One region of the Arthrobacter sp. E1SS-5 genome, then DNA from elsewhere that is predicted to be linked to it. Evidence: riboswitches for the same ligand, from Rfam matches in the RefSeq annotation. Region 1 holds a riboswitch; the other holds the start of a gene.
The links. A riboswitch is a leader RNA that binds a small molecule or an ion and turns the genes downstream of it on or off. The one in region 1 is predicted to bind glycine.

Region 1 (10,427 bases):
ACGCCACCCGCTGGGGCTGGCTGCCGGCCTTGAGCGGGGTGTCCGCAGGCGCGGAGCAGGCCCGCTCCGAGCATGCGCTGGCAGCACCCGAAACCAGCACGATGTCTGGTTAAACACACTATTGCGCCACTAGCGTGGTAATGCCCTAAACTGCTTCACTGAGGTGCCTGAAATGGCGCTGCGCAGCAACGAAAGTGAACACGCTATGGCTACCGATTACGATGCTCCACGCAAGCAGGAAGAAGAGTCGCCCGCTGACTCTCTCGAGGCCCTCCAGGCATCACGGAGCGGCAACGCGCAGACCGCGGTTATCGATGTCGACGAAAACGACACCGCTGAAGGTATCGACCTGCCCGGCGCCGACCTGTCCAACGAGGAACTAACCGTCATTGTGGTTCCCGAGCAGTCCGACGAGTTCACCTGCTCGTCGTGCTTCCTGGTCCGCCACCGGTCGCAGGTTGCCCGTGAAAAGAACGGCCTGAAGTACTGCCGCGACTGCGAAGGCTAAAAACTACTTCCTGGTTTTCCCGGCGCCGGCCACCCCTCGGGTGGCCGGCGCTTTTTGGTCCTGCGCTATCTATCTCCGGCCGCCGTCGTTATCAAAATGACCCCTCGTCTCCGGCAAGGAACACTCCTACGCTGGAATCATCCAATGGCTTTGAATCCTGGATGGCACAGCAATGAAAAAGTTCTCCATCTGGCTCGCAGCCGTCCTGCTGGCTGTAGGGCTGGGAATCGTGGTCCAGGGACCTGCCTCGGCGGCTCCCTACTGCGGGCTCACCTGGGGCTCGCTGGCAAAATCCGGGCAGGACACCGGTACCGCATCCGTTACCAATGTCCGCACGGGGCAGCACTACTGTTTCGACCGGCTGGTGGTGGACCTCAACGGCCCTGCGGTCGCCTATACCGTGCAGTATGTGCCGCGGATCGAGCAGGAGGGCTCGGGGCTTCCCGTTCCGGTGCGGGGCGGTGCGCGCCTGCACATCAGCATCAAGGCGCCCTCCTATGACGAGAACGGCAACGCCACCTACAGCCCCGCGGACAGGAATGAACTCAGCAACGTTTCCGGCTACCAGACCTTCCGCCAGGTAGTCTCCGCAGGAAGCTTTGAAGGATACACAAGCCTGGGCCTGGGCGTTCGGGCCCGCCTTCCGTTCCGGGTCTTCACCCTGGACGGTCCCGGCTCCGGCTCCCGGCTGGTCATAGACGTGGCGCACTTCTGGTGACCCATCCGTCGTCGTAAACAAAAAAGGTGCCGCGCCCCATCAGGGGCACGGCACCTTTCCTAAGGGGCTTACTCCGGAACCACCAGGGCGGGGGTGTCCCGCTTCAGGGTTTCACCGCGGAAGAAGCCGGGGTGGGTGCGGGACAGGACCAGCATGACGACGGCGCCCAGCGCCAGGATGCCGACGCCCAGGATGAACACCAGGCCCACGCCGAAGACCTCCGAGCCGCTGCCGAACTCAGGAGCCAGGCTGTCCATGGCGGTCTGGAAGAACACTACGAACAGGCCCACGCCACCGACCACCGGGCACACCAGCCGGAACAGGAAGTGGCGTGCGCTGTTGAAGAGGCTGTGGCGGAAGTACCAGGTGCAGGCGAGTGCGGTCAGGCCGTAGTAGAAGCAGATCATCAGGCCCAGGGCCAGGATGGTGTCGTTCAGGACGTTCTCGCTGACCACGTGCATTACGGCGTAGAACCCCGCCGAGATGATCCCGGCCGCGATGGTGGCGAAGCCCGGCGTCGCGAACTTCCTGCTGATCCGGCTGAACGGCTTCGGCAGGGCATCGTAGTGGGCCATGGCCAGCAGACTCCGCGACGGCGACATGAAGGTGGACTGGAGGGAGGCGGCAGAGCTGGAGAGCACGGCGAGGGACATCAGGATGGCGAAGGGGCCCATGATGGGGGAGGCCAACGCGGTGAAGATGTTCTCGTGGTTTTCGGCGTTGTTCAGGCCGTTGCCGGTATCTCCGACGCCGGCGAACATCATGGTGGCGATGCTGACCAGGAGGTAGATGGCAAGGACGATGACGGCCGTCAGGGTGCCTGCCACGCCGGCGGTCTTCTTGCCGTTGGCCGTCTCCTCATTGACGGTGAGGCAGACGTCCCAGCCCCAGTAGACGAAGATCGACAGGGAGATGCCGGCGGCAACCTGGCCGAAGGTTTCGATCTTGGTGACGTCGAACCAGTCCCAGCTGAACGGGATGGCCGTTTCCGAGGTGGACCAGTTGGCAAACGCCATACCCACGAACAGGCCGAGGACCAGCAGTTGGAAGCCCACCAGGCTGTACTGCACCAGCTTGGTGGTGTGCAGACCGCGGTAGCTGACCCAGACGGCCAGCGCCACGAAGACGAAGCAGGTGATGACGTTCAGGGCGTTGTTGTCCGCCAGGTCTGCGAGCTCGGGGGAGCCGGTGAGCTGGGACAGGAAAAGGTAGAAGAAGTCGACGGCGACGCCGGCGAGGTTGGACAGCACGATGATGTTGGCCGCCAGCAGGCCCCAGCCGCCCATCCAGCCGACCCAGGGCCCGAAGGCCTTGGTCACCCAAGTGAAAGTAGTGCCGCTGTCCGGGGAGTCGGCGTTGAGTTCCCGGTAGGCGAGCGAGACCAGGATCATGGGGATGAACCCGATCAGGAAGATGACGGGCAGCTGGAGGCCGGCTTCATTGACGGTGGGACCCAGCGCGCTGGTGAGGGTGTAGGCGGGGGCAATGGTCGAAATGCCCAGGACGACGACGGCGAGGAGCCCGAGCTGCCCGCCCTTGAGGCCCTTGTCGCTAATGCCGTCCGCGGATGGGGCGTGGGCGTGCGGACCGGGTTTGGCCGTACTGGTGCGGATTGTCTCTGTCATGGCACCACTTTCTGGGAAGGCTGTGAGACGGAAGTCACTATATGAATGGCGTTCATTTAGTATGGGGGCGCCGACCGTGTGATGCAAGACGCAATATGAATCACATTCGTTTGTGACTCGTTTTCGAAATTAGTAAGCTCGCTGATGAATTGCCTGAAGGCCTGCCGCCGCGGTGTCCGCGGCTGGTAGCGTCGGGCGCATTGGACCACTTGAGGAGGATGCATGAAAGCTTCACCGACATTGACCAACAACCTGCAGGCTGTCCTTGCGGACCTGATCGAGCTCCACGTCCAGGGCAAGCAGGCGCACTGGAACATCGTGGGCACCAACTTCCGCGACCTCCACCTGCAGCTGGATGAAATCGTGGACGCTGCCCGCCAGTTCGCCGACGATACCGCCGAGCGGATGCGCGCCCTGCATGCGCTTCCGGACGGCCGCAGCTCCACCGTTGCCGAAACCACCAGCCTGGCCCAGTTCCCTGAAGGGCTGATCAGCACTGAAGATGCCATCGAGCGGATCGTCGCTGCCATGGAGGCTGCCGTGGGCACCATGCGCAAGGTTCATGACGAAGTGGATGAGGAGGACCCCACCTCCGCGGACCTCCTGCACGAATTCATCGCCCGGCTGGAGCAGTTCGCCTGGATGGTGCAGGCGGAAAACATGAAGCCCACTGCCAAGGTCACGGCTGCAGACTCAAAGTAGCGGTTGTTTCACGGAGCGCCCGGCGGTGAGGTATTCCTCCTCGACGCCGGGCGCTTTTGCCTGCCCGGCGGTCCGTTTCTGGACTCCCGCGGGCGTCCGCTACGCCGCTTTTGGCACTTTTCGCAGCACGACGGCCGCGAGGACTGCCGCCGTCGCCATCAGTACCAGCCCAATTGCCGCGGTCACGTGCACCCCCGAGTCGAACGCTGCAGCGGCGGCGTCCCTGAGGGCGCCGGCAAGCGGTGGCGGCAGCAGGTTGGCCGCCTCCACGGCGCCCGCCAGTGTCTCCCCGGCGTTGTGCAAGGTGGGCCCGGGCAGTATGCCCTCCAGCCCCGCAGGCAGCCGAAGGTTCTGCTGGTAGGAGGCGGTCAAAATGGATCCCAGGACGGCTGTCCCCAGCAGGGAACCCACCTCGTAGCCCGTTTCGGAAATTGCGGAGGCCGCCCCCGACTTTGCGGGCGGGGCGGCACCCAGGATGAGGTCGTTGGAGATGGTCTCCGCCGTGCCCACGCCCAGCGCCAGGACCAGGAGGGCTGCCAGCAGCAGCGACGGGCCGCCGTCGTGGTTTCCGAACGTCACCATGCTGTAGCCGGCGGCGCTGAAAGCCAGCCCCGCAGCCACCACGTACCCGGGCCTGACCTTGCGGACCAGCGGTACCACCGCCAGGCCGGCCACCACCGTGGCCGCCAGCGCGGGGACCATGGCAACCCCTGCCCCGGAGGGGCTCATTCCTTCGAGGAGTTGCAGATGCTGGGCAAGGAACAGGATGAACCCGTTGAAGGAAAACAGGGCCAGGATGTTGGCAGTTATGGCCATGCTGAACACCCTGTTGCGGAACAGGGACATGTCCAGCAGTGGGTGCTCCAGGCGCAGCTGCCGCTGCACGAACACTGCTCCCATGGCCAGGCCAAAGGCAATTGCCCCCAGCCCTGCTGCGCCCGGCCCCTCCGTGGCGACGGCCTTGATGCCGTACACCACGGGCACCATGACCAGCATGGAGAGCAGGATGCTGGGGATGTCCACCTTCCCCGGTGCGGGATCCTTCGACTCCGGGATCAGGACCGGCCCTAAAGCCAGCAGCGGAACCATGAGGGGTGCCGCTACCAGGAAGACCGCGCCCCACCAGAAGTGCTCCACCAGCCAGCCGCCGACAATGGGCCCCAGGGCCGCGCCGCCCGAGAATCCCGCAGCCCAGATCGCGACTGCCAGCCGCCGGCGGTTGGGCTCGGGAAAGATGTTGCGGATCAGCGACAGTGTGGACGGCATCAGCATGGCCCCGAAGAAGCCCAGGGCTGCGCGGCCGGCGATCAGCCACTGCGGCGTGGGGGCGAAGGCCGTGGCGGCTGAGAGCGCGGCGAAGCCGATGCTGCCGATGACCAGGAGCCGCCGCCGGCCAATACGGTCGCCAAGGCTTCCCATGGATACCAGCAGGCCGGCCAGCACCAGGGGATAGGCGTCGATGATCCACAGCAGCTGCACGCCTGTTGGTTCCAGCGCGCGGGCAATGACGGGCAAGGCGAACGTCAGGGCTGTGTTGTCCACGGCCACCAGGAGTACGGGAAACATCAGCAGCCCCAACGCCAGCCAATCCCGCCACGGCCGCCCTGGGGCGTTCTCATCCGGGCGTGCGGGCGCGGGGCTGGTGGAAGTCATCATAAAATAACTATACCGTCCGGACGGTATAGTTATGAACTTCCTCCGGTTCCGTCATACCGCCTTGGGGAGGGCATGATGGAAGGCATGCCCCGAAAGCCCGTAGCCCGCGACGCGGTCCTTGATGCCTTCGAATCACTGTTGATCGAGGTGGGGGAGCGCGCCGCCACCCTTGACGCCGTCGCCCGGAAGGCAGGCGTGTCCAAGGGCGGCCTGCTCTACCACTTTCCCAACAAGGAAGCGCTCATTGCCGTGCTGCTGGACCGGCTGGAGGGCCTGGCCCGGGAGGACGCCGATGCCATGGCCTCGGCCGTCGAAGGCGCCGCCGCCTACTTCATCCGTTCTTCGGTGTGGGCTGACACTCCGCTGGACCGGGCCATTGTTGCCGCCACCAGGCTTGCCGAGGTGGCGCATGAGGAGACGCGGCGCCGGTTCGCGGCCATGCAGCAGCGCTGGCTGGACGAGATTGCCGCGGATGTTGGTCCGGAGTTGGCGAAGGCGGTCCTCTATATGGGTGACGGCCTCTACTTCAACGCCATGCTGTCGGTGGCGCCCGCGCCGGCGGGGGGAGCGGCCGCTGACGTGGAGGAACTCCTCGCTGCCTTGGAGCGGCTCCGCCGGTAGGATCTGCCATTTGCCGGGAGGGGCGGGGCGTAGGACAATGGAGAGTTGTGAGGGCCGCAACCGGCCGTCATGATCCAACAAGTGAATAGCCTTTGATCTGCGGCGGGAGAGTTCTGCCGAAAGTACAGGCAGGCGCCGTAGGAGCAAATCCTCCCCAGGAATCTCGCAGGCCCCTGTACCGCCGCGGCGAGGCGCCTCTGGAAAGCAGCAGGCAGTTGCCCTTCCTCCTTTGGGGAGCGGAAGAACTGCTGTGCTCACCGACGGTGCAAGCGGGTCCTGCCAGGCAGGCACCGCGGAAACTCTCAGGTCCAATACAGAGCGGGGAGGAACCCAAATAGCTGTGGCGTACCCTGCGCCGCCTGAGTAAATGGAGTTCCTTCGTGCCGGTTACACCAGCCTCCACCACCTTCGTAGACCGCCATATCGGTGCGCGCCGCCAGGCCGACGTCGACACCATGCTCAAAGCCGTGGGCTACGACACCCTCGATTCCCTGGTGGACACGGCCGTGCCCAAGGTCATCCGCCAGGAAACCGCCCTGCGGCTCCAGGACGCCCTCAGCGAGGTTGAGGTCCTCACGGAGCTGCGCAAGCTTGCCGGGAAGAACAAGACCGCCGTCCAGCTGATCGGCCAGGGGTACTTCGACACCGTCACTCCGCCGGTGATCCGCCGAAACATCCTTGAATCCCCGGCCTGGTACACCGCCTACACCCCATACCAGCCGGAGATTTCCCAGGGCCGGCTCGAGGCCCTGTTGAACTTCCAGACCATGGTGCAGGATCTGGTTGGCCTGCCCATCGCCAACGCCTCGCTGCTGGATGAAGCAACCGCCGTCGCCGAGGCCGTCCTGCTGATGCGCCGTGCCAATAAGGCCAAGCCCGCTGCGGATGGCAAGACCGTGCTGGACATCGACGTCCTGCCGCAGACCATGGCCATCGTCAGGGGCCGCGCCGAGGCACTTGGCTTCGACGTTGAAGTGGCGGACCTTTCCCAGGGCCTGCCGGAGGGCGACATCAACGGCATCGTGCTGCAGCAGCCCGGCGCCTCCGGCCGGGTATGGGACCAGTCCGGCGTCATCAGCGCCGCCAAGGAGCGCGGTGCGCTCGTGACCATCGCCGCAGACCTGCTGGCCCTGACCCTGATCACTCCTCCGGGCGAACAGGGCGCCGACATTGCCGTGGGCTCTGCCCAGCGCTTCGGTGTCCCGCTGTTCTTCGGCGGACCGCACGCCGCCTACATGGCCGTCCGCAAGGGCCTGGAGCGCTCGCTGCCCGGCCGCCTGGTTGGCGTGTCCAAGGACGACGCGGGAGTCCCCGCCTACCGCCTGGCGCTGCAGACCCGCGAGCAGCACATCCGCCGCGAGAAGGCCACGTCCAACATCTGCACGGCGCAGGCGCTGCTGGCCATCGTTGCCTCAATGTACGCCGTGTACCACGGCCCGGATGGGCTGAAGGCGATCGCGGAAACCACGCACGGCCACGCCCGCAGCCTTGCAGCCTCGCTTGCGGCTGCCGGCATCGAGGTCCAGCACAAGAGCTTCTTTGACACCCTGACGGTCCGGGTTCCGGGCCGCGCCGCGGGCATCGTCGCCGACGCTGAAGCGCGGGGCATCAACCTGCGCAACGTCGACGCCGACACTGTGGGCATCTCCCTGGATGAAACCACGACGGCGGCCATCGTCGCCCAGGTTGCCGACATCTTTGGCGCCTCCGTGGCAGGGGATGCCGTTGCCGGCGGCGCCGACTTCGGGTTGGAGGCCGCCGTCGAACGCTCCACCGACTACCTGCAGCACCCGGTCTTCAACACCCACCGCTCCGAAACGCAGCTTTTGCGCTACATCCGCAAGCTCTCCGACCGTGACCTGGCGCTGGACCGCACCATGATCCCGCTGGGTTCCTGCACCATGAAGCTGAACGCCACGGCCGAGATGGAAGCCATTTCCTGGCCGGAGTTCGCCTCCATCCACCCGTTCGCGCCGGACTCCCAGACGGAAGGCTGGCGTGAACTGATCGCCGATCTGGAAGCGGACCTCACCGCCATCACCGGCTATGACCAGGTGTCCATCCAGCCCAACGCCGGATCCCAGGGCGAGCTGGCGGGCCTGCTGGCGATCCGCGGCTACCACCACTCCCGCGGTGACCAGCAGCGCAACGTCTGCCTGATCCCGGCCTCGGCGCACGGCACCAACGCCGCCTCCGCCGTTCTCGCCGGCATGAAGGTCGTCGTCGTTGCCACCGCATCTGACGGCACCATCGACCATGACGACCTGACGGCCAAGATCGAGGCCAACAAGGACCTCCTGTCCTGCATCATGATCACCTACCCCTCCACCCACGGTGTCTACGACGGCGACGTCCGTGAGGTCTGCGACGCCGTGCACGCCGCCGGCGGCCAGGTCTACATCGACGGGGCCAACCTGAACGCGCTGGTGGGGCTGGCGCAACCGGGCAAGTTCGGCGGCGACGTGTCCCACCTGAACCTGCACAAGACCTTCTGCATCCCGCACGGCGGCGGCGGACCGGGCGTCGGCCCCGTTGCGGCCAAGGCACATCTGGCACCGTTCATGCCTGGCGATGCAACGACTTGGAAGGCCGGATCCGGCGCCACCGACGTGCCGATTTCCGCCTCCCGGTTTGGTTCGGCCGGGGTGCTGCCCATCTCCTGGGCGTACGTGAAGCTGATGGGCGGGGAGGGCCTGACCGAGGCCACCAAGTCCGCGCTGCTGGCTGCCAACTACGTTGCCTCCCGGCTGAACGAGCACTTCCCGGTCCTTTACACCGGTGAAGGCGGCCTGGTGGCGCACGAGTGCATCCTGGACCTGCGTGAACTCACCGCCCGGACCGGTGTGACCGCCGAAGATGTGGCCAAGCGGCTGATCGACTTCGGCTTCCACGCCCCCACCCTGGCGTTCCCGGTCGCCGGGACCCTGATGGTGGAGCCCACCGAGTCCGAGGACCTCGCCGAGATTGACCGCTTCGTTGAGGCCATGATCACCATCCGCAAGGAAATCGACCAGGTGGCCAACGGCGACTTTGCCGTGGCCCACTCACCCCTGCGCCGCGCACCCCACACGGCCGCCGCCGTCGTCAGCTCCGACTGGGACCGCGCCTACCCGCGGGAGCAGGCCGCGTTCCCGGCCCACCACAAGCAGGACAAGTACTTCCCGCCGGTAGGCCGCATCGACGGCGCGGCAGGGGACCGGAACCTGATCTGCTCCTGCCCCCCGCTCTCCGAGTTCGAGAACTGAGGCCTGCCGCCATGACCGAGAAATACACAGCGTTGTACGACGAGCACAAGAAGCTGGGCGCGTCCTTCACCGACTTTGGCGGCTGGCAGATGCCGCTGAAGTACAGCTCCGAGCTCGCCGAACACCACGCGGTCCGCAAGGCCGCCGGCCTGTTCGACCTCTCCCACATGGGCGAGGTCTGGGTGACCGGCCCGGACGCTGCTGCCTTCCTGGACTACGCCCTGGTGGGGAAGATCTCCGCCATGGCCGTGGGCAAAGCCAAGTACTCCCTGATCTGCAATGAGGACGGCGGGATCATCGACGACCTCATCACCTACCGGCGTCCCGCCGCGCAGGACGGCACCGACGTCTTCCTGGTGGTGCCCAATGCCGGCAATGCCGCCGTGGTGGCTGCAGCACTGCAGGAGCGTGCTGCGGGGTTCGACGCGGTGGTGGATGATGCCTCGGCCCGCACCTCCCTGGTCGCGGTGCAGGGGCCCAAGGCCCAGGAACTCCTGCTGCGTCTGGTTCCGGCCGCCCAGCACTCCCTGGTGAGCGAACTGAAGTACTACGCCGCCGTCGAGGTTCCCTTCCTGGTGGGCGGTGCGGGCAAGGAACTCCTGCTCGCCCGTACCGGATACACCGGCGAGGACGGGTTCGAGATCTTCGTGGACAATCACGATGCCGCCGCGCTGTGGCAGGCACTGATCGCTATCGCCGACGACGGGGAACTGGTTCCGGCCGGCCTGGCGTCCCGCGACTCCCTCCGCCTCGAAGCGGGGATGCCCCTGTACGGCAACGAACTGTCGCTGCAGGGCGACCCGTTCGCCGCCGGGCTGGGAGCAGTCGTCGCACTCTCCAAGGAAGGCGGCTTCGTGGGTAAAGCCGCCCTGGCAGCCAAAAAGGAGGCCGGCGCCGGCAGCACCTCCGGCCGCCGCCTCGTAGGGCTCAAAGGCCAGGGCCGCCGCGCCGGCCGCGCGCACTACCCCGTCCTGAAGGACGGTGTCACGGTCGGCGAAGTCACCTCGGGCCAGCCCTCGCCCACCCTCGGCTACCCCATCGCGATGGCCTACGTCGACGTCGAACATTCGGCACCCGGCACCGCCCTGGAGATCGATCTCCGCGGCAAGGCAGAGCCTTTCGAAGTCGTCGACCTCCCGTTCTACCGCCGTCAAAAGTAGTCCCTTGGTGCTCGGCCGTGGTCACCACCGGGACCGGCGGACCGGACATTTTCACGCGTGCTGCTCGTTCCTCGCTTTGACGCACGCTTTCGAAAAGTCCGGCTCCGCCGGCCCTCGTGCGGAAGTTGCGGTTGTGCGAGGACAGTGTCAGGTCTTACAGGACGCGAGTGGGTGAGGACTACGTGCATGTTT
Region 2 (10,427 bases), 380 kb from region 1:
CTGCGCGTCCTGACTGCAGCAGCGATCCCGGCATTGCTTTGGATGGCAGCCTCGGCTTCCAGCGCGGCCATGGAGCGGAGCCGCCGCTCCGCCTCCTCGGGTGAGGTGACGCCCAGAGCCTGCAGCAGCCGCTGCTCATGGTGGGGGTAGTTGGCGTGGAGGCGGATCCAGCCGTCGCTGGTGCGGTGGAAGCCCGAAAGAGGCGCGAACCCTTTCGGTTTCCGCCCGGCAATGCGCAAGTGGCCAAAGGAGTCGAAAGCTGCTGCGGTGAGCGCAGACGTAGTCCCGAACCGGCCGGGGGTACCGGCATACAGGTTGAGGGCAGCCGCCGCGGCCTCCACCGAATGCAGTGCCAGGCCTTCGACATCGAGCGGGCCGGCCCACCACCGGCGCGGGGAGTACGTGACCGCCGCATCCACGCCAGGCCCTACTTTCCCTGCGGCGAAGCCATCCGGAGCTGGTCAAGGACACGACCCGGAACGTTGGTGGTGATCTCCTGGATGCCCAAGTCCTGGCAGAGGGTCACATCCTCCGGCGAGTCCACCGTCCACACGCGGAAGCGCCGACCCGATTCGAGCCAGCGGCGGACGGTGGCCGGGCGCTCCCGGACGTAGTCGATGCCGGGGCCAGCCATGCCCACTTCCCGGTCATCCAGGATCCGTTCGCCCTCCAGCTGCGTAGCCTTCATCAGGTTGGCGATGGCACCGCCGGTAAATGGCCCAACCCCCAGTCCGCCACGGATCTCGTGGATGGTGAGGTCGTCCACAAGCTGGCAGATGTACTGCGGTGGAACGGAAAGAAGCAGGTGGCGAACCGAATCCGGGCTGAAACTCATGAAGGTCACGGCCACGTTGTCCACCGTGGAGCTTTGCGGGTCCCATCCCTCGGCGCGAAGCACCTCGAGCACCCGGTCCTCCAGTTTGAGCTGGTACGGGCTGGGATGCTTCAGCTCGATGGCAAGTTTCACGGGGCGGCCCGCTCCGCGGAGGATGTCCAGCAGCTCCGGCAGGGTGAGGAGCTGCTCCGAGCGTGCGCCGTAGGTGTCGGGGATGCGGGCTCCCTTCCAGGACGAGAAATCCAGTTGGCGCAGCTCCCCCAGCGTCCGTTCTGCCACCGGCCCGGTCCCGTCCGAGGTGCGGTCCAGGTTGGCGTCGTGCAGCAGGACCACATGCTGGTCCCGGGTCAGGTGGACGTCGCACTCCACCCCGTCGGCTCCGTCAGCCAGGGCCTGCAGGTAGGCGGCACGGGTGTGTTCGGCATAGGTGCCGCTCGATCCGCGGTGGGCAAAGACCAGCGGCCGCTGCGGCACGGACTCGTCAGTTGTCATGGTCACACCGTAGCCGACCCGCCCCCGCCTTCGGGGCTAGGCTTGGCACATGCAGGTGAACTCTGAGGCAACTACTGGGCCAACCACGCAGGAAGCACCCGCCGAAGCAGCGCAGCCGGTGAGGCCGGGCACCAGGGCGGCAGGCGCCGTCGTAAGCAGCCAGCTTGGTGCCGGCGACGCCGAAAAGGCGGCAGCGCTGCGGAAGATGAAGCTGCTGGCGCTGAGCCTGCTCATTGCCATGGCACTGATCTTTGTCTTCGCCTTCGCGCTGCAAAAAGACTATCCGTGGCTGCAGTACGTCCGCGCGGCCGCGGAAGGCGGCATGGTAGGTGCGCTGGCCGATTGGTTCGCTGTTACGGCCCTGTTCAAGTACCCCATGGGCATCAAGATTCCGCACACAGCCATCATTCCGCGGCGGAAGGACCAGATCGGCGCCTCCCTGGGCGAATTCGTGGAAACCAACTTCCTGTCCGAACAAGTGGTCCAGGACAAACTGGCGAGCGTCAACATTGCCCGCCGGGCCGGTCAATGGCTTTCTGCACCCGCCGGTGCTGACCGGGTGGCCAAGGAGGGTGCAGCAGTGATCCGCGGCGCCTTCAAGGTGTTGAACGACGACGACGTCCAGGCCGTCATCGAGGGAATGGTCCGCAAGCACCTGCTCACTCCGCCGTGGGGACCTCCGGTGGGCAGGCTGGCGGAGCGGATCTTCCATGACGGGCACCACCACACGCTGGTGGACCTGCTGGTGGACCGTGCCGCTGACTGGGTGGACGACAACCACCAGACCGTGACCCGGCTGGTGTCCGACCGCTCCCCCACCTGGGTCCCGCAGTTCGTGGACGGGCTGGTGGGCGACAAGGTCTACCTCGAGATCCTCAAGTTCGTGCGCGCCGTCCAGGCGGACCCCAGGCACCAGGTGCGGCAGTCGATCGACAAGTACCTCAACGACCTGGCACAGGACCTGCAGCATGACCCCGCGATGATCGCCCGCGCGGAGGACATCAAGGCCCAGGTGCTGGGCGATCCCGAGGTGCGCGAACTGGCGTCCCGGACCTGGGGCACCGTGAAGAACGCGCTGCTGGGTGCCGTGGACGATCCGGACAGCGAGCTCACCATCAAGTTCAAGGCAGCGGTGCGTGATTTCGGGTCGCGGCTGGTGGACGATCCGGAACTGGCAGGGAAGGTCAACGCCTGGATCGGTGACGCAGCAGGCTACCTGGTCCGGACCTACCGTTCCGACATCGCCGGCGTCATCACAGACACCGTGGCCCGCTGGGACGCCGAAGAGACCTCGCAGAAGATCGAACTCCAGGTGGGCAAGGATCTGCAGTTTATCCGCATCAACGGCACAGTGGTGGGGTCCCTGGCCGGCCTGGCGATTTTCACGGTGGCGCAGCTGATCTTTGGGTGATTTCGAGGCGGCTAACCCCTGGCGCTGCGCATATTCCTTTCCGCGCTGGTTATTTCGGGTGCGGCAAGGAAAGTGCGCGGCGAAAACGTACGACGGCGGCGGGCGGCACGGCCAGTCCAGCACCGCGCGCTCTAGGCGAAGGCCTCCAGTTCCACGCCTGCAGCCTCAAGACCCGCCCGAACACGGGCGGCTATCTCCAAGGCACCCGGGCTGCCGCCCTGCAGTCGCAAGGAGTCCGGGCGGATCTTGACCACTGTCCCGTCCACGGCCACCACTTCCCCTTGCGTTGCAAGACGGACGGCGCGCTCAACCACCACGTCAACATCCTGCAGGAACGCGTCCTCCTCGGAGAGCGGCACCAGGCCGCCGTCGGCAAGATAGGCGCGGTCGGCGAAAGCCTCAATGAAGACCGGGTGCCCGGCTTCCTTGGCCTGCTTCAGCAGCTCGGAGCCCGGGAAACCCAGGATGGGAAGCCCTGGGTCATAGGCATTCACAGCCGCAATCACGGCGGACGCCTGCTCGGCGTCGGAAATCAGTGCGTCGTACAGCGCTCCGTGTGCTTTCACATAGTCCACCGAGGCACCCACGGCATGCGCGACGCCGTCGAGCGCCCCCAACTGGTACAGCACGTCGCCGAACAGCTCGTCGAAACCCATGCCCAGCGCGCGCTGCCCATAGCCCGCCAGGTCACGGTAGCCGAGGTGCGCCCCGACGGTGACATCGAGCTCGTACGCTGCGCGGCAGCTGTCCAGCATGGTGACGGGGTCGCCCGCGTGCAGGCCGCAGGCCACGTTGGCACTGGTGATCAGCTGGAACATGGCCGGGTCGCCTCCTGCCGTCCAGGAGCCGAATGATTGGCCTACGTCAGCGTTGAGATCCAAGTATGTTGCCTTCCAGGGTCAGGTGGTCCGGCCCGGGAGCTGCGGTCAGCTCCCCGGGGATGGTGTCCGGCATCGGCCCGAACGCCTCACGGGCATTCTTGGCCACCGCACGGCCCATCACGAGGTTACCGGCTCCACCCACAACGGCCCCTATGCCAAACGGGAGCGCCCTGCCGAACAGGGCAGTACCCTGCCGCTTGAGCAGGTTCTTGAGGAAGGCGTGCTGGATACGCTTCCGTACGCTGCCGAAGCCCGGCCCCACCATCGACTTGGAGAGGACATTGCCCCAATTATTGGCGGCACTGGTGCCGCTGCCGGAGGCCTGGCCACTCAGCGTTCCCAGCAGTGCCGTACCCTCCTCGCCGAGCATGATGGCCATGACCATGGTGCCGGCCTTCTCCGGGTTGGTGAGGCGGATGCCGTGAAGTTCGGCCAGCGAGGTTGCGTACAGCGCCGTTGCTTCCAGGAAGCCCACGGTGGCGGCGGCGGACAGTCCCAGCGACGCCACAGTGCCAACACCGGGTACGACGGCGGTAGCGCCCACCACGGCGCCGCCACCGGCGACAGCACGCAGGTAGTCGCGCTCGGCGATGTCCGCCAACTGGGCAGCCGTTGCGCGGGGGTGCTTCTTTTGGAGCCGCCGGATGTAGCCAACCACCAACGGCCGCTGGATCTGAACCGCTTTCAGGAGCATGTTGTGGACGCCGGGCTTGGGCTTGCCGTCGGAGTCGAACATGGTTCTGTGGGCGGTTTCCTGTGCGATACGAAGTGCGGGATTGCTGCGCCGGGCCATGGTCACCTTCATTCAAATCGACCTGCAGCGGGAGGCTGCCGTGCTCTTTCCATCCTATGTGGATAAACACTAAGCATGCTTAACTTCCGCGCCCGGCACCCGCGGGCGGGCTGCCTTGGCAGGCCGGACCCACCATTGGATCCAACGCACCTGCCCGGCAACCCGCCGTCGGCCGTTACTTCCTGGCCTGCTCCGCCTCTGTTACGGACGCCCCGGCGGTGCTTCGCCCGTTAGCCTCCGCGTCATTGCGGAGCTCGGCGCGGAAGACCTCAAAGCGGGCAAGGTGTGCAGGCCGGCGCCGCAGGACGGCCCAGGCCACGCCAAGGACGACGAACCAGATGGGCGTCACCAACAAAGCGATGAGGGTGTCCGGCTGGGTGGTCAGCGCCCAAAGAACGAACGCGAAGAACGCGTAAACCACCCAGACCGCGGGGATGCCGCCGGGCATCTTGAAGTTCGACGCCGCGTGCAGCTGGGGGCGGCGGCGACGGAACGAGATGTAGCTGGCCAGAATGATCGACCAGACGAAGATGAAGCAGACGGCGGACACGGTGGTCACCATTTCGAAGGCCTTGCCAACGTCCTGGCCGGCGTACATGAGGACGACGCCGGAGAGCAGCAGGACGCAGGACAGGAACAGTGCGTTGCTGGGCACCTTCCTCGTGGACAGGCGGCTGAAGATGCCCGGCGCGTCGCCCTCCTGGGCGAGGCCGAAGACCATGCGGGACGTGGAGTAGATGCCGGAATTGGCGGAGGACATGGCCGAGGTGAGGACCACCAGGTTGACCACGGTGGCCGCAGCGCCGAGGCCGGCCAGGGAGAACATGCCGATGAAGGGGCTGTGGCCGGCGGCGAACTGGGTCCACGGAGTGACGGCCATCAGGATGACCAGCGCGCCCACGTAGAACAGGAGTACGCGGACCGGGATGGCATTGATGGCCTTGGGCAGGGTCTTCTCCGGGTTCTTGGCCTCGGCGGCGGTGGTGCCCACCAGTTCAATGCCGACGAAGGCGAACACGGCAATCTGGAATCCGGCAACGAAGCCCATGAACTCGTTGGGGAAGAACCCGCCGTGGCTCCACAGGTTGGTGAAGCTGGCCGTGCCCGTGTCGGACTGGAAGCCGGTGAAGATCATGAAAAGGCCCACGATGATGAGCGCAGCGATGGCGACGATCTTGATGAGGGCGAACCAGAACTCGGTTTCGCCGAAGGCCCTGACCGTGGCGAGGTTCAGCACGAGCAGGATGCCTATGGTGGCCAGGCCCGGGATCCAGAGCGGCAGCGCCGGCCACAGTTCCTTGGAGTAGCCGGCAATGGCGATAACGTCCGCAATACCGGTGATCACCCAGCAGAACCAGTATGTCCAGCCGGTGAAGAAGCCGGCCCAGGGCCCAAGGAGGTCCGCGGCGAAGTCGCTGAAGGACTTGTAGTTGAGGTTGCTCAGCAGCAGTTCGCCCATGGCGCGCATGACGAAGAAGAGCATGAATCCGATGATCATGTACACGAAGATCACGGACGGCCCGGCCGCGGAAATGGTCTTGCCGGAGCCCATGAAGAGGCCGGTGCCGATCGCGCCGCCGATGGCAATGAGCTGGATATGGCGGTTGGTCAGCTGCCGTTCCAGGTGGGGAGGCTCGCTGCGGACCGCCGTGCGCGCGCCGTTGCGCGCTGGTTCGCCGTTGGACGTGGGGGGATGAATCGCCATGAGGAACTCCATCGATAAAGCGGCATTTTGGGTACCGCAAAAGATTTGGTTCCTCCCCGCTCTGTAGGGAACCTGAGAGTTTCCGCAGCCCAAGCCGCTTGCACCGTCGGTGAGCCAGGGCATGCCTGGCTGCTTTCCAGAGTTGCCTGTCCGCGGCGGTACGTGGGCCTGAGAGTTTCCTGGGGAGGGTTTGCTCCTACGGCGCCTGCTAAATTTACCCGGCAGGGCTCTCCCGCCGCAGGTCGAAGGCATGTTCAGTTGGACGTCGCGGCCGGTCGGGGCCACGGCGGTCATGCAATGGGACAGGCGCCGCACGGTTGAGCCGCTCCGGTTACGCTGAGCCAGCCGCCGGCAGCGCCGATCCCGGGGATCAGTGTGGTGTCCGTCACGATGCAATGTCAAACCCTGCCTGCCGCAAGCGGAGCAAGGCCCCGTCATCTTGGGATCTTTCGGGCCGTTCAGAGTCCCGCGATTTGCCACCGGCCGCTTATCCCGATACCTTGTGAGCCGAATCACCCACATTTGAATAAGCCTTTCGAGCTGTGACGGGAGAGTCCTCCCGGCGAAAACACCGGGCAGGCGCCGTAGGAGCAAATCCTCCCCAGGAATCTCTCAGGCCCCCGTACCGTCATGGCGAGGCGACTCTGGAAAGCAACCGGGCTCTTGCCTGGTTCACCGACGGTGCAAGCGGCCCCTGCCAAGAGCAGGCAACGCGGAATCTCTCAGGTCCAATACAGAGCGGGGAGGAACCCATCCCACGCCGTGCCACCTTCGGCCGGCCAGAACTGGAGTTCCTCATGACGATTCAATCCCTTCCAACATCGTTTGTTGACCGCCACATCGGCGCGCGCCGCCAGGCCGACGTCGACACCATGCTCAAGGCCGTGGGCTACGACAGCGTGGACGGCCTGGTGGACGTTGCCGTTCCGGCCTCCATCCGGCAGGAAACAGCCCTCAAGCTCTCCGACGCCCTCAGCGAAGTGGAAGTCCTCGCCGAACTGCGCCGCATTGCCGGCAAAAACAAGACCGCTGTCCAGCTGATCGGTCAGGGGTACTTCGACACCGTCACTCCGCCGGTCATTCGCCGCAACATCCTTGAGTCCCCGGCCTGGTACACGGCCTACACGCCCTACCAGCCCGAAATTTCCCAGGGCCGGCTCGAAGCCCTGCTGAACTTTCAGACCATGGTCCAGGACCTCACGGCACTCCCCGTGGCCAACGCCTCGCTGCTTGACGAGGCCACCGCGGTGGCCGAGGCCGTGCTCCTGATGCGGCGTGCCAATAAGAACAAAGACGCCAGGGACGGCAGGACCGTCCTGGACGCCGACTGCCTTCCCCAGACCATCGCCATCGTGAAGGGCCGCGCTGAGGCGCTAGGCTTCGACGTCGAAGTGGCTGATCTCTCCACGGGCCTGCCGGAAGGTGCCATTAACGGCATCGTCCTGCAGCAGCCCGGGGTTTCCGGCCGGGTGTGGGACCAGTCCGGGGTCATCAGCGCAGCCAAGGAGCGCGGTGCGCTCGTGACCGTCGCCGCGGACCTCCTGGCCCTCACGCTGATCATCCCTCCGGGTGAGCAGGGCGCAGACATTGCCGTCGGCTCCACCCAGCGATTCGGCGTGCCGCTGTTCTTCGGCGGACCGCACGCCGCCTACATGGCCGTCCGCAAGGGGATGGAACGCTCGCTCCCCGGCCGACTGGTGGGCGTGTCCAAGGACGACGCCGGAGTCCCCGCCTACCGATTGGCTTTGCAGACCCGCGAGCAGCACATCCGCCGCGAGAAGGCCACCTCCAACATCTGCACGGCGCAGGCGCTGCTGGCCATCGTTGCCTCAATGTACGCCGTGTACCACGGCCCGGACGGTCTGAAGGCCATCGCCGAAGGCGTCCACCACAAGGCCCGCGTCCTGGCCACCACCCTCACTTCCATGGGCCGTGAACTGGTCAGCGACTCCTTCTTCGACACCCTCACCGTTCACGTCCCGGGTAAGGCCGCCAAGGTCATCAACGCCGCCGAAGCACGCGGTATCAACCTGCGCTTCATCGACCAGGACACGGTGGGCGTCTCCATTGATGAGACGACGACGGCGGCAACGCTTTCCGCCGTCGCCGTCGCCTTTGGTGCCGGCCCGGTGGGGGACGGCAAGGGCTTCGAACTGCCGGGAACTGTACTGCGCACATCCGGCTACCTGCAGCACCCGGTCTTCAATACCCACCGGTCCGAGACGCAGCTGCTGCGCTACATCCGGAAGCTCTCGGACCGGGACCTGGCGCTGGACCGCACCATGATCCCGCTGGGTTCCTGCACCATGAAGCTGAACGCCACCGTTGAAATGGAAGCGATCTCGTGGCCGGAGTTCGCCTCCATCCACCCGTTCGCGCCGGACTCCCAGACCGAGGGCTGGCGCGAACTCATTGCCGGGCTGGAAACCGACCTGGCAGAGATCACCGGCTATGACCAGGTGTCCATCCAGCCCAACGCCGGATCCCAGGGCGAGCTCGCGGGCCTGCTGGCGATCCGCGGCTACCACCACTCCCGCGGTGAGCAGCAGCGCAACGTGTGCCTGATTCCGGCGTCGGCGCACGGCACAAATGCCGCCTCCGCCGTTCTCGCCGGGATGAAGGTGGTTGTCGTGGCCTCCGCCTCCGATGGCACCATCGACCATGACGACCTCTACGCCAAGATCGAAGCGAACAAGGACGTCCTGTCCTGCATCATGATCACCTACCCCTCCACCCACGGTGTCTACGACGGGGACGTCCGCGAGGTCTGCGATGCAGTGCACGCCGCCGGGGGTCAGGTGTACGTGGACGGGGCCAACCTGAACGCACTCGTTGGGCTGGCGCAACCGGGCAAGTTCGGCGGCGACGTGTCCCACCTGAACCTGCACAAGACCTTCTGCATCCCGCACGGCGGCGGCGGACCGGGCGTCGGCCCCGTTGCGGCCAAGGCACATCTGGCACCGTTCATGCCCGGGGACGCCAATAACGCTTCTTCCGGGGGCGCAGTGGAGGGGCACGGCGTTGCCATCTCAGCCTCGCGGTTCGGTTCCGCCGGGGTGCTGCCGATCTCCTGGGCGTACGTGAAGCTGATGGGCGGGGAGGGCCTGACCGAGGCCACCAAGTCCGCGCTGCTGGCTGCCAACTACGTTGCCTCCCGGCTGAACGAGTTCTACCCGGTCCTCTTCACCGGTGAAAGCGGCCTGGTGGCGCACGAGTGCATCCTGGACCTGCGTGAACTCACCGCCCGGACCGGTGTGACCGCCGAGGACGTGGCCAAGCGGCTGATCGACTTCGGCTTCCACGCCCCTACCCTGGCGTTCCCCGTCGCCGGGACCCTGATGGTGGAGCCCACCGAATCCGAGGACCTCGCCGAGATCGACCGCTTCATCGACGCCATGATCACCATCCACGCCGAGATTGAGCAGGTAGCTGCCGGGGACTTCTCCCTGGAGGCATCTCCGGTGCGCAACGCACCCCACACCGCTGCCGCCGTCGTCAGCTCCGACTGGGACCGCGCCTACCCCCGCGAACAGGCCGCCTTCCCCGTGCCCTCGCTGCGGCAAAACAAGTACTTCCCCCCGGTGGGACGCATCGACGGCGCCGCCGGCGACCGCAACCTGATCTGCTCCTGCCCGCCCCTTGAAGACTTCGAAAACTAAGGACTCACCCAATGACTGAGAACTACACCGCTCTTCACGAGCAGCACAAGAAAGCCGGGGCCTCCTTCACGGACTTCGGTGGCTGGCAGATGCCGCTGAAGTACAACTCCGAGCTCGCCGAACACCACGCCGTGCGGAAGACTGCCGGCCTGTTCGACCTCTCCCACATGGGCGAGGTCTGGGTGACCGGCCCGGACGCTGCCGCGTTCCTGGACTACGCCCTTGCCGGCAAGCTGTCCGCGGTCGCCATCGGAAAAGCCAAGTACTCGCTGATCTGCGACACCGACGGCGGCATCATTGACGACCTCATTTCCTACCGCAGGGCGGACGACAAGTTCCTCGTAGTGCCGAATGCGGGCAACGCCACAGTGGTGGCCCGGGCACTCGCCGAACGCGCCGCCAACTTCGATGTGACAGTCGAGGATGCGTCCGCCGAAACCTCGCTGATTGCTGTCCAGGGACCCGCGGCGGAAGCCATATTGCTGACGCTGGTTCCCGCGGAACAGCACGCGCTGGTGACGGAGCTGAAGTACTACGCTGCAGTCGAGGTGAAGATTGGCGGCCAAATGCTGCTGCTCGCCAGGACGGGATACACCGGCGAGGACGGGTTCGAAATTTACGTTCCCAACCTGGACGCGCCCGCGCTGTGGG

Region 2: another riboswitch for glycine. It lies ahead of gcvP (aminomethyl-transferring glycine dehydrogenase); the one in region 1 lies ahead of gcvP (aminomethyl-transferring glycine dehydrogenase).

The regions. Positions count from the first base shown of each region.
Region 1 covers NZ_CP172703.1:782,275-792,701, forward strand. Annotated here, with positions in the region: gene ACIGJD_RS03735 (hypothetical protein) at 1-113, shown strand, start outside; gene ACIGJD_RS03740 (DUF4193 domain-containing protein) at 206-508, shown strand; gene ACIGJD_RS03745 (AMIN-like domain-containing (lipo)protein) at 681-1,226, shown strand; gene ACIGJD_RS03750 (APC family permease) at 1,295-2,851, opposite strand; gene ACIGJD_RS03755 (Dps family protein) at 3,074-3,553, shown strand; gene ACIGJD_RS03760 (MFS transporter) at 3,653-5,209, opposite strand; gene ACIGJD_RS03765 (TetR/AcrR family transcriptional regulator) at 5,294-5,830, shown strand; glycine riboswitch at 5,924-6,021, shown strand; glycine riboswitch at 6,050-6,157, shown strand; gene gcvP (aminomethyl-transferring glycine dehydrogenase) at 6,211-9,075, shown strand; gene gcvT (glycine cleavage system aminomethyltransferase GcvT) at 9,087-10,235, shown strand.
Region 2 covers NZ_CP172703.1:398,530-408,956, reverse strand. Annotated here, with positions in the region: gene ACIGJD_RS02000 (CoA transferase) at 1-419, opposite strand, end outside; gene ACIGJD_RS01995 (glycerophosphodiester phosphodiesterase) at 428-1,327, opposite strand; gene ACIGJD_RS01990 (DUF445 domain-containing protein) at 1,377-2,738, shown strand; gene ACIGJD_RS01985 (LamB/YcsF family protein) at 2,870-3,619, opposite strand; gene ACIGJD_RS01980 (hypothetical protein) at 3,603-4,412, opposite strand; gene cycA (D-serine/D-alanine/glycine transporter) at 4,588-6,117, opposite strand; glycine riboswitch at 6,169-6,263, opposite strand; glycine riboswitch at 6,264-6,362, opposite strand; glycine riboswitch at 6,654-6,755, shown strand; gene gcvP (aminomethyl-transferring glycine dehydrogenase) at 6,915-9,776, shown strand; gene gcvT (glycine cleavage system aminomethyltransferase GcvT) at 9,788-10,427, shown strand, end outside.